Regions from separate parts of the Caballeronia sp. SL2Y3 genome, predicted to be linked through region 1. Evidence: predicted binding sites of a transcription regulator. Region 1 holds the regulator's gene; each other region holds the start of a gene.

Region 1 (4,223 bases):
CCTGAGCGTCGTCGTCTTGCCCGCGCCGTTGGGACCGAGCAAGCCGAAGCATTCGCCGGGGCGCACGTCGAACGACAGGCCGTCGACGACGTTCTTCGCGCCGTAGCTTTTGATGACTTCGCTGAATTCGATGGCGGGCGCGCCGGCCGATTCGGGGGCGTGCTCGCGCGTGGTGCGCTGTGTCATGCGTTTCCTGCCGGGGAAAGTTCAGCGAGCTAGTGTAATCGAACGCACCGGCGCGGCGCTTGCGCGGGCAGAAGCGGTGCGCCGGGCGAATCGTGCGAGCATGCCGGAAGCCGCGGAGCCTTGTGCGACGGGCTTTAACGCAATCTGGCACGCGGCCAGCTAGTCTTCGCTCAACGTGGCGCGTGTTCGGCGCGCTCATGCCTGAAGTTAGCGTTTTCCATCGTTGCCACGTCTGGCGCGGCACAGGATCATGAAGTTACGCCGCAGTCAATCCGCGATGCGGCAGGGAGGCATCATGACAAGCTACAGAAAGATTCTGCTGTGCTACGACGGTTCCAGAGAGGGCCGCAAGGCGCTGCGACAGGGCGCGAATCTCGCGCTCGACCTCAACGCGGAAACGCACGTGCTCGCGGTGGTCGACATGCGGTCGAGCATTGCGCAGAGCGCCGGATTGCTGACCGATATGGCCTGCGGGCGCTTCGAAGAAGCGGCGCGCGATATTCTGCAGGAAGGCGTCGAGTGGCTGCGCGAGCGCGGCTTGTCAGCGCAGGGGCATTTCGCGTTCGGCCATCCGATCGACGAAATCGCCGCGCTGGCCGACAGCCTAAAGGTCGATCTCGTCGTCGTCGGGCACCGCTGCCGGAGCGGGCTGGCACGTTGGTGGATGGGCGCGGGGAACACGCCTTTGCTCGATCGCGTGTCGTGCAGCATTCTGGTTGCCGTCTGTCAGGCAGGCGAATCGGCGGAAGCGGAAGATGCCGCTGCGTATGCCGCGAAGCCGGCGAAGGCCGAAGCGGGCGCGTGAGCGTGGATGGTTGGAGAAGGCGCGTCAGCCGTTGAGGTCGACGGCGACGAGCTTCCAGGACACGAGGCCGCTGCGGTGAAAGATGGCGGAATAACGGGCATCGCCTGCGCCGTGCTGGTACGTCACGACGAACGTGTTGATGCCGCGATAGCCGGCCGTCGTCTGCGGCGGTTGCGGAGCCGGCTCGGACGCACTCACGGAAGCGCTTGCAGGCGCGGACGCATTGGCATCGGCCTGGCCCGCCGCAGGCGGACGTTCGCCGGGATTGCCGCGCGGCGGTATGCCGTTCAGGATGGCGGCGACTCCGTCCGGCGTCGCATACGAATCCACGAGCGGGCCGACCAGCGCCGCGCCGATCATCGCGCCGATGATGGCGAGCGGGTTGCCGCTCTTCTGCACATCGATGCGCCGCGTGAGCAGCGCGGCGATCTGGTCCTTCAAGCTCGCGCGCAACGCCGGGAAATCGACGTATTCGTTGACCGTTTGGGCGTCTCGCGCGTCGGCTGCGCGCTTGACGCGGTCCAGCACGATATACGGCGACGCGTAGACGAAGCCGAGCGCCGCGACGAGCAATACGGCGGCGAGCGTGGCGACAACGAAACGAGCGGCGCGGGACATGCGACGGCGAAGCCTTCAGCAAAGGTCAATGCAGAATGGACCACGCCGACGCACGACAAATTCCCCGACCCGCCGCCAGTTCACGCCACCGTTCCGCCCGTGAGACCGGCGCGCTCCTCGTCGATGCAGCGGTCGATCATGCGCGACACTTCGCTGATCTTGCCGACCAGGATCAGCCGCGACTCGCTTCGATAGACGCGTACGGGAGCACTCCGCGGCGGCTCCGCGTGGACCGTCTGCGTCAGCGACACGCGCGCGAACGCTGGCTGGCGAGACGGCAGCGCGGGCATGGAGTCGAAGAGATCCGGCGCAGCCTTGGCCCGCGAAGGCGCTGCGGCGCCGCAAGGAATCAACGCACGCAGATGACGCAGACGGCCGAACTGGCGAAAGGGCAGCAAACGGGCAAAACGTTCCATCATGACTCTCCAGACGATAGGACGCACCCCGGCGTGCCGCGAGCGGCTGCCGTCCGTGCTTGATGTAATCGAAACGCGCCGCGTCGTGCGTGGCGTGAAAAGGCGCACAGCGACGCTTGAAAGCGCGCTGCCGCCGCTGACTAGAACTCGCCCGAGCGGATCAGGCCCACTGCAATGCCTTCCAGCGCGAAGTCTCCGCTGCCGGACCGCACGAAAATGTTCTCGTAGTCCGGGTTCTCCGCGATGAGCTCGACGCCGTCCGGGCGGCGCTTCCAACGCTTCACCGTGACGTCGTCGCCGAGCCGCGCAACGACGATTTGTCCGTCCTTCGCCTCGGTGCGTTTTTGAACGGCGAGCAGGTCGCCGTCCAGGATGCCGGCGTCGCGCATCGACAAGCCGCGCACTTTCAGCAGGTAGTCGGGCTTGCTCGAGAACAGCGCGGGATCGCACGCGTAATGCTGCGAAATATGCTCCTGCGCGAGGATGGGACTGCCCGCCGCCACGCGGCCCACGAGCGGCAGCGAGAGCTGCATGATGCTCGCGTGCGGCAAGGTGAACTGGTGCGGAACGTCTTCTGAACGGCCTGCGTCGCCAATCAGCCGGATGCCGCGCGACGAACCCGCCGCCAGTTCGATGACGCCCTTGCGCGCCAGTGCCCGCAGATGCTCTTCCGCAGAGTTCGCGGAGCTAAAGCCGAGCTCCGCCGCAATCTCCGCGCGCGTCGGCGGGAAACCTGTGCGCTCGATTGCGCGCTGGAGCAGTTCGAAGACCTGCTGCTGACGCGCGGTAAGTTTTGAGGTTCTGGTCACTGGCTCGGGCCTCTCGTGCACTGTATGGATCAACAGATGACTGTATTTTTATACAGTATTCCGCGCTTTTCAAGCATTACTTTAAGTTCCGCGCGAAACCGCAACACGGGCCGACGTGCGACCCCACACGAGCGCGCTCCTCAGGCTTTAGCAGGTTTGGATATAAAAGACTGAAAAACGATTATTTCTGTTCATATAGGCCCGCCGATAGACTGATTCCGTCAATTGGATAAGACGGAGAACGGGGAATGCAAAGCACGAAAGCGGGATTGGGGACCAAAGCACGCAAAGCGTTGACCGCGCTCGCGCTGACGGCGGCGGGCATCGGCGCGATTGTCGCGACGAGCACGCAAGCACACGCGCAGACGTCGTTTTTGAACGTGTCGTACGACCCGACACGCGAGCTGTATCAGGACTTCAATCAGGCATTCGCCAAGAAGTGGAAGGCCGAAACCGGCGAGACCGTCACGTTCAAGCAGTCGCACGGCGGCTCCGGCGGACAGGCGCGCGCGGTCATCGACGGCCTGCAGGCGGACGTCGTGACGCTCGCGCTCGCCTACGACATCGACGCGCTCGCGGGCAAGGGACTCGTGGCCGCCGACTGGCAGAAGCGGCTGCCGGATAACGCCTCGCCGTACACGTCGACGATCGTATTCCTCGTGCGCAAGGGCAACCCGAAGCACATCAAGGACTGGGACGACCTCACGAAGCCGGGCGTCTCCATCGTCACGCCGAACCCGAAAACATCGGGCGGGGCGCGCTGGAACTATCTCGCCGCGTGGGCCTACGCGCAGCACAAGCCCGGCGGCAACGAACAAACCGCGAAGGACTTCGTCGCGAAGCTGTACAAGAACGCGGGCGTGCTCGACTCCGGCGCGCGCGGCGCCACGACGAGCTTCGTGCAACGCGGTCAGGGCGACGTGCTGATCGCGTGGGAAAACGAGGCGTTTCTGTCGCTGAAGGAGTTCGGTCCGGACAAGTTCGAGATCGTGGTGCCTTCAGTGAGCATTCTGGCCGAGCCGCCGGTCGCGGTGGTCGACAAGGTCGTCGACAAGCACGGCACGCGCAAGCTCGCCGAGGCGTATCTGAAGTATCTGTACAGCGACGAAGGTCAGCAGATCGCCGCGCGCAACTTCTATCGTCCGCGCTCGGACAAGGTGCCGGCCGACCTCACGAAGCAGTTCCCGAAGATCAAGCTCTACACCATCGACGACACGTTCGGCGGCTGGACCAAGGCGCAGAAGACGCATTTCGCCGATGGCGGCGTGTTCGACTCGATCTATCAACCGCAATAAGAGCCGCAGTAAGAGCCGCAATAAGCGCCGCAATAAGCGCAAAACGTAAGCAAACCGAAGCGGCGCGCCATGACGCCGCCGGTCACACAAGCAT
Region 2 (4,223 bases), 400 kb from region 1:
GTACCGTGAGGGAAAGGCGAAAAGAACCCCGGGAGGGGAGTGAAATAGATCCTGAAACCGCATGCATACAAACAGTCGGAGCCCTGTCAAGGGGTGACGGCGTACCTTTTGTATAATGGGTCAGCGACTTACGTTCAGTAGCGAGCTTAACTGATTAAGGCAGGCGTAGCGAAAGCGAGTCCGAATAGGGCGATCAGTTGCTGGGCGTAGACCCGAAACCAAGTGATCTATCCATGGCCAGGTTGAAGGTGCGGTAACACGTACTGGAGGACCGAACCCACTAACGTTGAAAAGTTAGGGGATGAGCTGTGGATAGGGGTGAAAGGCTAAACAAACTTGGAAATAGCTGGTTCTCTCCGAAAACTATTTAGGTAGTGCCTCGTGTATCACCTTCGGGGGTAGAGCACTGTCATGGTTGTGGGGTCCATTGCGGATTACTACGCCATAGCAAACTCCGAATACCGAAGAGTGCAATCACGGGAGACAGACATCGGGTGCTAACGTCCGGTGTCAAGAGGGAAACAACCCAGACCGCCAGCTAAGGTCCCAAAGATTGGCTAAGTGGGAAACGAAGTGGGAAGGCTAAAACAGTCAGGAGGTTGGCTTAGAAGCAGCCACCCTTTAAAGAAAGCGTAATAGCTCACTGATCGAGTCGTCCTGCGCGGAAGATGTAACGGGGCTCAAGCCAGTCACCGAAGCTGCGGATGCGTGTTTTACACGCATGGTAGGAGAGCGTTCCGTAAGCCTGCGAAGGTGCGTTGAAAAGCGTGCTGGAGGTATCGGAAGTGCGAATGCTGACATGAGTAGCGATAAAGGGGGTGAAAAGCCCCCTCGCCGTAAGCCCAAGGTTTCCTACGCAACGTTCATCGGCGTAGGGTGAGTCGGCCCCTAAGGCGAGGCAGAAATGCGTAGCTGATGGGAAGCAGGTCAATATTCCTGCACCATTGTTAGATGCGATGGGGGGACGGATCGCGGAAGGTTGTCCGGGTGTTGGACGTCCCGGTCGCTGCATTGGAGAAGGTGCTTAGGCAAATCCGGGCACATAATTCAAGGGTGTGGCGCGAGTGACTTCGGTCACGAAGCAATTGGAAGTGGTTCCAAGAAAAGCCTCTAAGCTTCAGTCTAACGATGACCGTACCGCAAACCGACACAGGTGGGCGAGATGAGTATTCTAAGGCGCTTGAGAGAACTCGGGAGAAGGAACTCGGCAAATTGGTACCGTAACTTCGGGATAAGGTACGCCCTGGTAGCTTGACTGGCCTGCGCCAGGAGGGTGAAAGGGTTGCAATAAACTGGTGGCTGCGACTGTTTAATAAAAACACAGCACTCTGCAAACACGAAAGTGGACGTATAGGGTGTGACGCCTGCCCGGTGCCGGAAGATTAAATGATGGGGTGCAAGCTCTTGATTGAAGTCCCGGTAAACGGCGGCCGTAACTATAACGGTCCTAAGGTAGCGAAATTCCTTGTCGGGTAAGTTCCGACCTGCACGAATGGCGTAACGATGGCCACACTGTCTCCTCCCGAGACTCAGCGAAGTTGAAGTGTTTGTGATGATGCAATCTCCCCGCGGCTAGACGGAAAGACCCCATGAACCTTTACTGTAGCTTTGCATTGGACTTTGAACCGATCTGTGTAGGATAGGTGGGAGGCTATGAAACCGGAACGCCAGTTTCGGTGGAGCCGTCCTTGAAATACCACCCTGGTTTGTTTGAGGTTCTAACCTTGGTCCGTGATCCGGATCGGGGACAGTGCATGGTAGGCAGTTTGACTGGGGCGGTCTCCTCCCAAAGCGTAACGGAGGAGTACGAAGGTACGCTAGGTACGGTCGGAAATCGTGCTGATAGTGCAATGGCATAAGCGTGCTTAACTGCGAGACCGACAAGTCGAGCAGGTGCGAAAGCAGGTCATAGTGATCCGGTGGTTCTGTATGGAAGGGCCATCGCTCAACGGATAAAAGGTACTCTGGGGATAACAGGCTGATACCGCCCAAGAGTTCATATCGACGGCGGTGTTTGGCACCTCGATGTCGGCTCATCTCATCCTGGGGCTGTAGCCGGTCCCAAGGGTATGGCTGTTCGCCATTTAAAGAGGTACGTGAGCTGGGTTTAAAACGTCGTGAGACAGTTTGGTCCCTATCTGCCGTGGGCGTTGGATATTTGAAGGGGGCTGCTCCTAGTACGAGAGGACCGGAGTGGACGAACCTCTGGTGTACCGGTTGTCACGCCAGTGGCATCGCCGGGTAGCTATGTTCGGAAGAGATAACCGCTGAAAGCATCTAAGCGGGAAACTCGCCTTAAGATGAGATATCCCCGGGGCTTCGAGCCCCTTGAAGGGTCGTTCCAGACCAGGACGTTGATAGGTCAGGTGTGTAAGTGCAGTAATGCATTGAGCTAACTGATACTAATTGCCCGTAAGGCTTGATCCTATAACCAGTGTGTTTCGCAGTGAGTTAGCGCTTTAGCGCTTACTCAATGCAACCCCCGAAGGGGGCCACTGGCTGAGTAGCGACTGTGCCCACAGTCACTGCCCTAACACACTACTTCTTCCCCGATTGGTTGTAGCGCCCCCCAAGGCGATACAACATCCCCTTTATGCCTGATGACCATAGCGAGTCGGTCCCACCCCTTCCCATCCCGAACAGGACCGTGAAACGACTCCACGCCGATGATAGTGCGGATTGCCCGTGTGAAAGTAGGTAATCGTCAGGCTCCCCCTCGCAAAACAAAAACCCCACCCCGAAAAGGTGGGGTTTTTGCGTTGGACTCACGAAAAGCCCCTCCTCACCCGCTCCCCGTCCCACCTCTTCGGGTCTTTCCGCCCATTCCCCAGCGCACTCCGAAATACTGTATAAATGTACAGTATCAACCGGAGCCGCTTCGTGTTTACGCATGAGCGGACTCTGCATCCGGCAGACGGGAATCCATGGGTGCCGCACTTTCATTACTGGACATCGGACTGACTTCGCGCCTACAGCAGCAGCTATGGCAAGGCGAGCAGTTCACCACCTCGCATTCAGGCGTCGTTCCGAGCGGCTATCGGATGCTTGATCTGGCGTTGCCAGGCGCAGGCTGGCAGCCGGGCACTGTGACCGAAGTGCTGATCGAAGAAAGCGGCGTCGGTGAAATCCGGCTGCTCGCGCGCACGTTGCGGGACTTGACGACGGTTCAAAGCCGCTCCGTCGTCTTCATCGCGCCCCCCTGGATGCCCAATCACGCCGCGTTTCGGGCAATGAACATCGCGCCGAATAAGCTCGTCTGGGTCAAGGCGCCCGACGATCAGGTGCTGTGGGCCGCGGAGCAGTCGCTCAAGCAGGAGGGCATCGGCGCTGTGTTGATCTGGCTCCCCAAGGCGCGCCCCGAAGCCTTGCGGCGATTGCAAGTTGCTGCACAAGAGTCGCAATCGCTGGCGTTCCTGTTTCGTCCATTGAATGCCGCGAAGCAATCATCGGCGGCGCCGCTGCGAATGGTCTGCAAGCCGATGCTGCCCGCAGCCGCACCGACGATGAATCGTCGCGAATGGATGCAAGTCGTCATGCTGGAGATCAGCATCATCAAGCGACGCGGTCCGTTGCTCGAAAAGCCGTTGCATTTGCGCTTGCCGCTGCAGTTGCCCGCGTTGCCCGAGCATTTGCGCCGCGCCAGCCAGCAAAGGAAAGCACGAGAGGTCAAACATGTTGTGGATAGCGGTGACATTGCCGCTTTTATCGCTCGAAGCAGTCAAGCCGCCATCGATGCCATGCGCATCGGCCGGTTCGATTTCGCCTGGAGCGAGGCCGACGCCGAATGACCGCGCCGACACGCCAGTCGCGCAGGACATCGATCAGCCCTGTTTCGCGCTCGCCGATCACGCGCGCATTCTGCTGCCCGACCTCATCGCGTTCCGGCTGGGGGTGAGGCCCGGCAGCACGCGCTCTCACGCGTTCGCGCTGGCGCCGCGGCTGACGCTGCTCGCGGTCGATGTCAACGCGGAGCAGCGCGCGCTCGAAGCAGTCGCGCTGGCGTTGCTCGCGTTCACGCCGAAGGTCGTGCTCGCGCATGCGAATACGGTGCTGCTGGAAGTCGGTGCGAGCACGCGGCTTTTCGGCGGGCTGCGGCCACTGATCGCCAAGGTGGCGTCGACGGTGAAAGGATGCGGCTTCACGTCGCGAATGGGCTGCGCGCCGACCGCGTGGGGCGCCTGGCTGCTCGCGCATGCGCGCACTCGCCGCGTGACGCGTCGCGT
Region 3 (4,223 bases), on a different replicon from region 1:
GTGTTTGTAGACCTATTTGTGTTTCGGCTTAGAAAGGCGCATCGCCTTCGATGGTGGTCCGATACAGCTTGCGGCGCTGATCGTCCGGCGTGCCCGCCGCCAGATGCATGACCGAGCGGTTGTCCCAGAACACCATGTCGTGGTCGCGCCAAACATGCCGATAGACGAATTCGGGCCGCACGCTGTGCGCGAAGATTTCGTCGAGCAATGCGCGGCTTTCGTCTTCCGGCATGTCGACGATGCGCGTGGTGAAGTGCTCGCTCACGAAGAGCGCCTGACGACCCGTCTCCGGATGCGTGCGCACGATGGGCTGCACGACAGGCTTCACCTGCGCGATCTGCTCCGGTGTCAGATTCGGACGCCACGGACTGCGCTTTTGCAGCTCCGCATACTTCGCGAGATACGTGTGCTCCGCGAAGCGCCCCTCGACCGCGTTCTTCAGATGCGCGGGCAACGTCTCCCACGCGAGATGCTGGTTCGCGAACAGCGTGTCGCCGCCTGTCGATGGGAGCTCTTGCGCATGAAGCATCGAGCCGAGGCTCGGCTTCTCTTTGTACGAGAGATCCGAGTGCCAGAAGTGGCCGGCGTCGCCGAGTCCAATGGGCTTGCCGTTTTCGATGATGTTCGACACCACGAGCACTTCGGGATAACCAGCCAGTCCGAACTGGTGCAGCACGTGAATCTGCAATGGCCCGAACCGCTTGCTGAATTCGACCTGTTGCGCGGGCGTGATGCGCTGTTCGCGGAACACGAGCACGTGATGGTCGAGGTGAGCGCGATGAATGCGCGTGAAATCCTCAGTGGACAAGGGCTGCGACAGGTCGAGCCCGATGACCTCTGCGCCCAGCGGGCCGTCGAAAGGACGAATGACGATATGTTGCTCGACGGCCTCGGCAGCGTCGTGAGTCGGCGAAAGAATGGTCACGGTGTAATGAAAAGCGGCGGACAGACGAATAATCTACGCCCGGCACGCGCACGCGGCAACGAACGATGCGCGATTTGGTTATCTGGCGCGATGCTAAGACCGCGAAAGCTCAGTCTTCGATTGCATCGAAAGGCAATTCGACCTGCACCGGCGCGACCGAACCGCCGGCTTCGTCAGCGGACTCCAGCGCGCTCACGCGCACGCCGAGCAGGCGCAGCCTTTTGTCGAGCACGATGCGCTTGAGGCACTCGGTCGCTGCGCGACGAATCTCGGATGCATCGGCCGTGGCGACCGGAATCGTCAAGTCGCGGGTGACGGTGCGAAAGTCGTCGAAACGCAGCTTGATACCGACGGTGCGCCCCACGTAACCTTTGCGCACGAGATCGTCCGCCACGCGCTTGCACAGGCCCGTGAATTCCGCCGAGAGCGTGGCGCGGTCGTGTTTGGGATGCAGGTCGCGCTCGAACGTGGTCTCGCGGCTCATGGACTTGGGCGTGGAACTGACGACGACGGGCCGCTCGTCTTGGCCTTGCGCGATGCGCGCGAGCCACGCCGCATAAGTCGGGCCGAAATGCGATTGCAGAAGGCCGAGGTCGGCGGCCGCGATATCGCCCACGGTCACGATGCCGAGCGCGGCGAGCTTGTCATTCGCCTTGGGCCCGATGCCGTTCACCTTGCGCGCGGCCAGCGGCCAGATGCGCGTGGGCAGGTCGTTCATCGTAAGAATGGTGAGACCGTCGGGCTTGTCCAGTTCCGAGCCGATCTTCGCGAGCAGCTTGTTCGGCGCGATGCAGATGGAACACGTGAGGCCGGTCGCTTCGCGCACCGCGTCTTTCATGCGCTGACCGATGTCCGCGGAGTCGCCGGGCATGTCGGTGACGTCGATATAGATTTCGTCGATGCCGCGGTTCTCGATTTGCGTGGTGAATCCGGCAATCGCCGCTTTGAAGAGCCGCGAGTAATGCCGGTAAGACTCGAAATCCGTCGGAAGAAGAATGGCGTCGGGCGCGAGCTGGGCCGCTTTCATCATGCCCATTGCAGAGAACACGCCGAATTTGCGCGCTTCGTAGGTGGACGTCGTCACCACGCCGCGGCCCGCATAGTCGCGCAATCGCTTGAAGCGTCGCGTGCCGTCCGCCAGCGTCTCGGGCGCGGCATTCCGGCCGCCTCCGACCACCACCGGCTCGCCGCGTAATTCCGGATAGCGCAGCAGTTCGACGGATGCGAAAAACGCATCCATGTCGAGATGCGCGATACGGCGCGGCGGCGTTTGCGAAGCGAACGAAGAAGGCAGTGAGGCGTCCATCGACGGCGAAAGGCGAGCGCAAAAGCAAGAGCAAGAGCGCTTAGGGCCGAAGTCGAAAATGGCTTACTGTACATTCATACAGTGATTTTCGCCAGCGGCCCTCCAGCGACGCTTCAGCGGCTACTCTGCCGCGCGCTTTTCCGCGAGTGCGCGGCGGCAGTCGTCGAAGACCTGTCTCACCACATCCGACTGATAGTTGAGGTCTTCGCTGTCGAGTATCTCCTCGACGGCATCTCGCGCCCAGTCCGCCTCGAGTATCGCGCAATGACGCGCGGCCAGCTCGCGCGCAATGGCGGCGAGCTTCGCGACCGTCAGCCAGTCCGCGAGCCGTTCATGCCTGTCGAGCCACTTGTGCGCGGCCTGCACGTGGAAAGCCGCCGCCGGCCAGTCTCCGTTCAGATAGAACGCGCCCAGACTGCCGCATGTCAGCCAGCAGAGCAATTCAACGCGGTCCCGGGCACTCAGGGTACGAGGCACATCGTTCATGGCGGCGCTCACGAAGGACGTTTCGACGAGAGGTACGTCAGCGAATCCGCTGCGTTCCGTATGAAATCCCTATGAAACAAGATAGCACGGGATGGTGCGGCGCGGCAGTGGCTTGCAAGAAAGGCATCGTGTGCTGACGAACGCATGCGTGTCGAGCCGAAATTTCCTCGCCTCATGACGACGTTGTGCCGCAAAGGCGGTAAGTTAGACCGCGCAAGCAGCGCGTGGCCCACCGGGATACCATGACGAGTCGAACCGCGCATGCCCGCTGCGGATCGGCGTCCTCTTTCATCAGCTTCCGACCGCATGCCCCAACACAAGCAGACCGTCCGTCCCCTCGTCATCGCCGCAGTGATGGCCTCGATGGCCATGGTGGCGATCGAAGCCACCATCGTTTCGACCGCCATGCCGCAGATCGCTACGCAACTCGGCGGCCTCAATCTGTATAGCTGGGTGTTCTCGTCGTTCTTGCTGACGCAGACCGCGCTTACCGTCGTATTCGGCAAGCTCGCGGATCTTTACGGCCGCAAGCCCGCGATACTCGCCGGCATCGCCATCTTTCTCGTCGGGTCGATACTCGCGGGCTTCGCGTGGTCGATGCCCGCCATGATCGTCTTCCGCCTGATACAGGGCGTCGGCGCGGGGGCCATTCTGCCGGTTGCGCTGACGGTAGTCGGCGACCTTTATCCGGCTCGGGAGCGCGGCAAGGTGCAAGGCTATCTGGCAAGCGTATGGGCCGTGTCCGCCGTGTTGGGGCCGATGGTCGGCGGCTTGCTCATCCGGCATCTTTCGTGGAGCTGGATCTTCTGGATCAACCTGCCGATCGGCGCGCTCGCCGCGTTGCTCTTCGTGCTCTTCCTGCACGAGGAGAAGCGCCACGAACGTCCGGCGATCGACCTTGCAGGCGCGTTCCTCTTCACAGCCGCCGTCGCTTCGCTGATGATGGCGCTCACCGATGCCAGCACCGAAAGCAGCGCGCGCGTCGGCGCGGAAGTGGCGATATGCATCGTCGCGAGCGTGCTCTTCGTCGTGCAGGAAAAGCGCGCCGCCGATCCGATGATCTCGTTCGGCTTATGGGCGCATCGCCCGATCGCGGCGGGCAACGCCGCGACGCTGCTCGCGGGCATGGCGTTGATGGGCTTGACCACGTTCCTGCCGATGTACGTTCAAGGCGTCATGCATCGCTCGCCGGTCGAAGCGGGTCTCACGCTCACGATGATGATGATCGGCTGGCCCACCGGCGCCACTTTCACTTCACGCACTTTTAGCCGCATCGGGCTGCGCCGTTTGTTGATCGGCGGGACCGTCTTCATTCCGCTCGGCGCGATTCCGTTCGTGCTTCTCACGCCGCAGTCGAGTCCGGTATGGGCCGGCGTCGGCTCGGCGGTGATGGGCTTCGGCATGGGCATACTGAGCGTGTCGTGCCTGATCCTGATTCAGGAAATCGTCAAGCTGTCCGAGCGCGGGAGCGCCACTGCATCGAACCTCTTCGCCCGCAATCTCGGG

Evidence for each region. The regulator LexA, encoded in region 1, represses DNA repair genes until DNA is damaged. The targets are predictions, from matches to a motif close to ACTGTATNNNNATACAGT.
Region 2: the regulator LexA is predicted to act here: its motif matches at 2,845-2,862, upstream of imuA (translesion DNA synthesis-associated protein ImuA).
Region 3: the regulator LexA is predicted to act here: its motif matches at 2,297-2,314, upstream of dinB (DNA polymerase IV).

Annotation. Positions count from the first base shown of each region.
Region 1 covers NZ_CP084260.1:1,238,691-1,242,913, forward strand. The annotation lists gene nodI (nodulation factor ABC transporter ATP-binding protein NodI) at 1-186, opposite strand, end outside; gene LDZ26_RS05860 (universal stress protein) at 482-991, shown strand; gene LDZ26_RS05865 (DUF2939 domain-containing protein) at 1,016-1,609, opposite strand; gene LDZ26_RS05870 (hypothetical protein) at 1,690-2,025, opposite strand; gene lexA (transcriptional repressor LexA) at 2,166-2,834, opposite strand; gene LDZ26_RS05880 (sulfate ABC transporter substrate-binding protein) at 3,083-4,129, shown strand.
Region 2 covers NZ_CP084260.1:1,636,458-1,640,680, reverse strand. The annotation lists rRNA gene LDZ26_RS07725 (23S ribosomal RNA) at 1-2,427, shown strand, start outside; rRNA gene rrf (5S ribosomal RNA) at 2,597-2,710, shown strand; gene imuA (translesion DNA synthesis-associated protein ImuA) at 2,925-3,788, shown strand; gene LDZ26_RS07710 (DNA polymerase Y family protein) at 3,733-4,223, shown strand, end outside.
Region 3 covers NZ_CP084261.1:1,085,770-1,089,992, forward strand. The annotation lists gene LDZ26_RS18305 (TauD/TfdA family dioxygenase) at 29-925, opposite strand; gene dinB (DNA polymerase IV) at 1,035-2,231, opposite strand; gene LDZ26_RS18315 (hypothetical protein) at 2,352-2,717, opposite strand; gene LDZ26_RS18320 (MDR family MFS transporter) at 2,979-4,223, shown strand, end outside.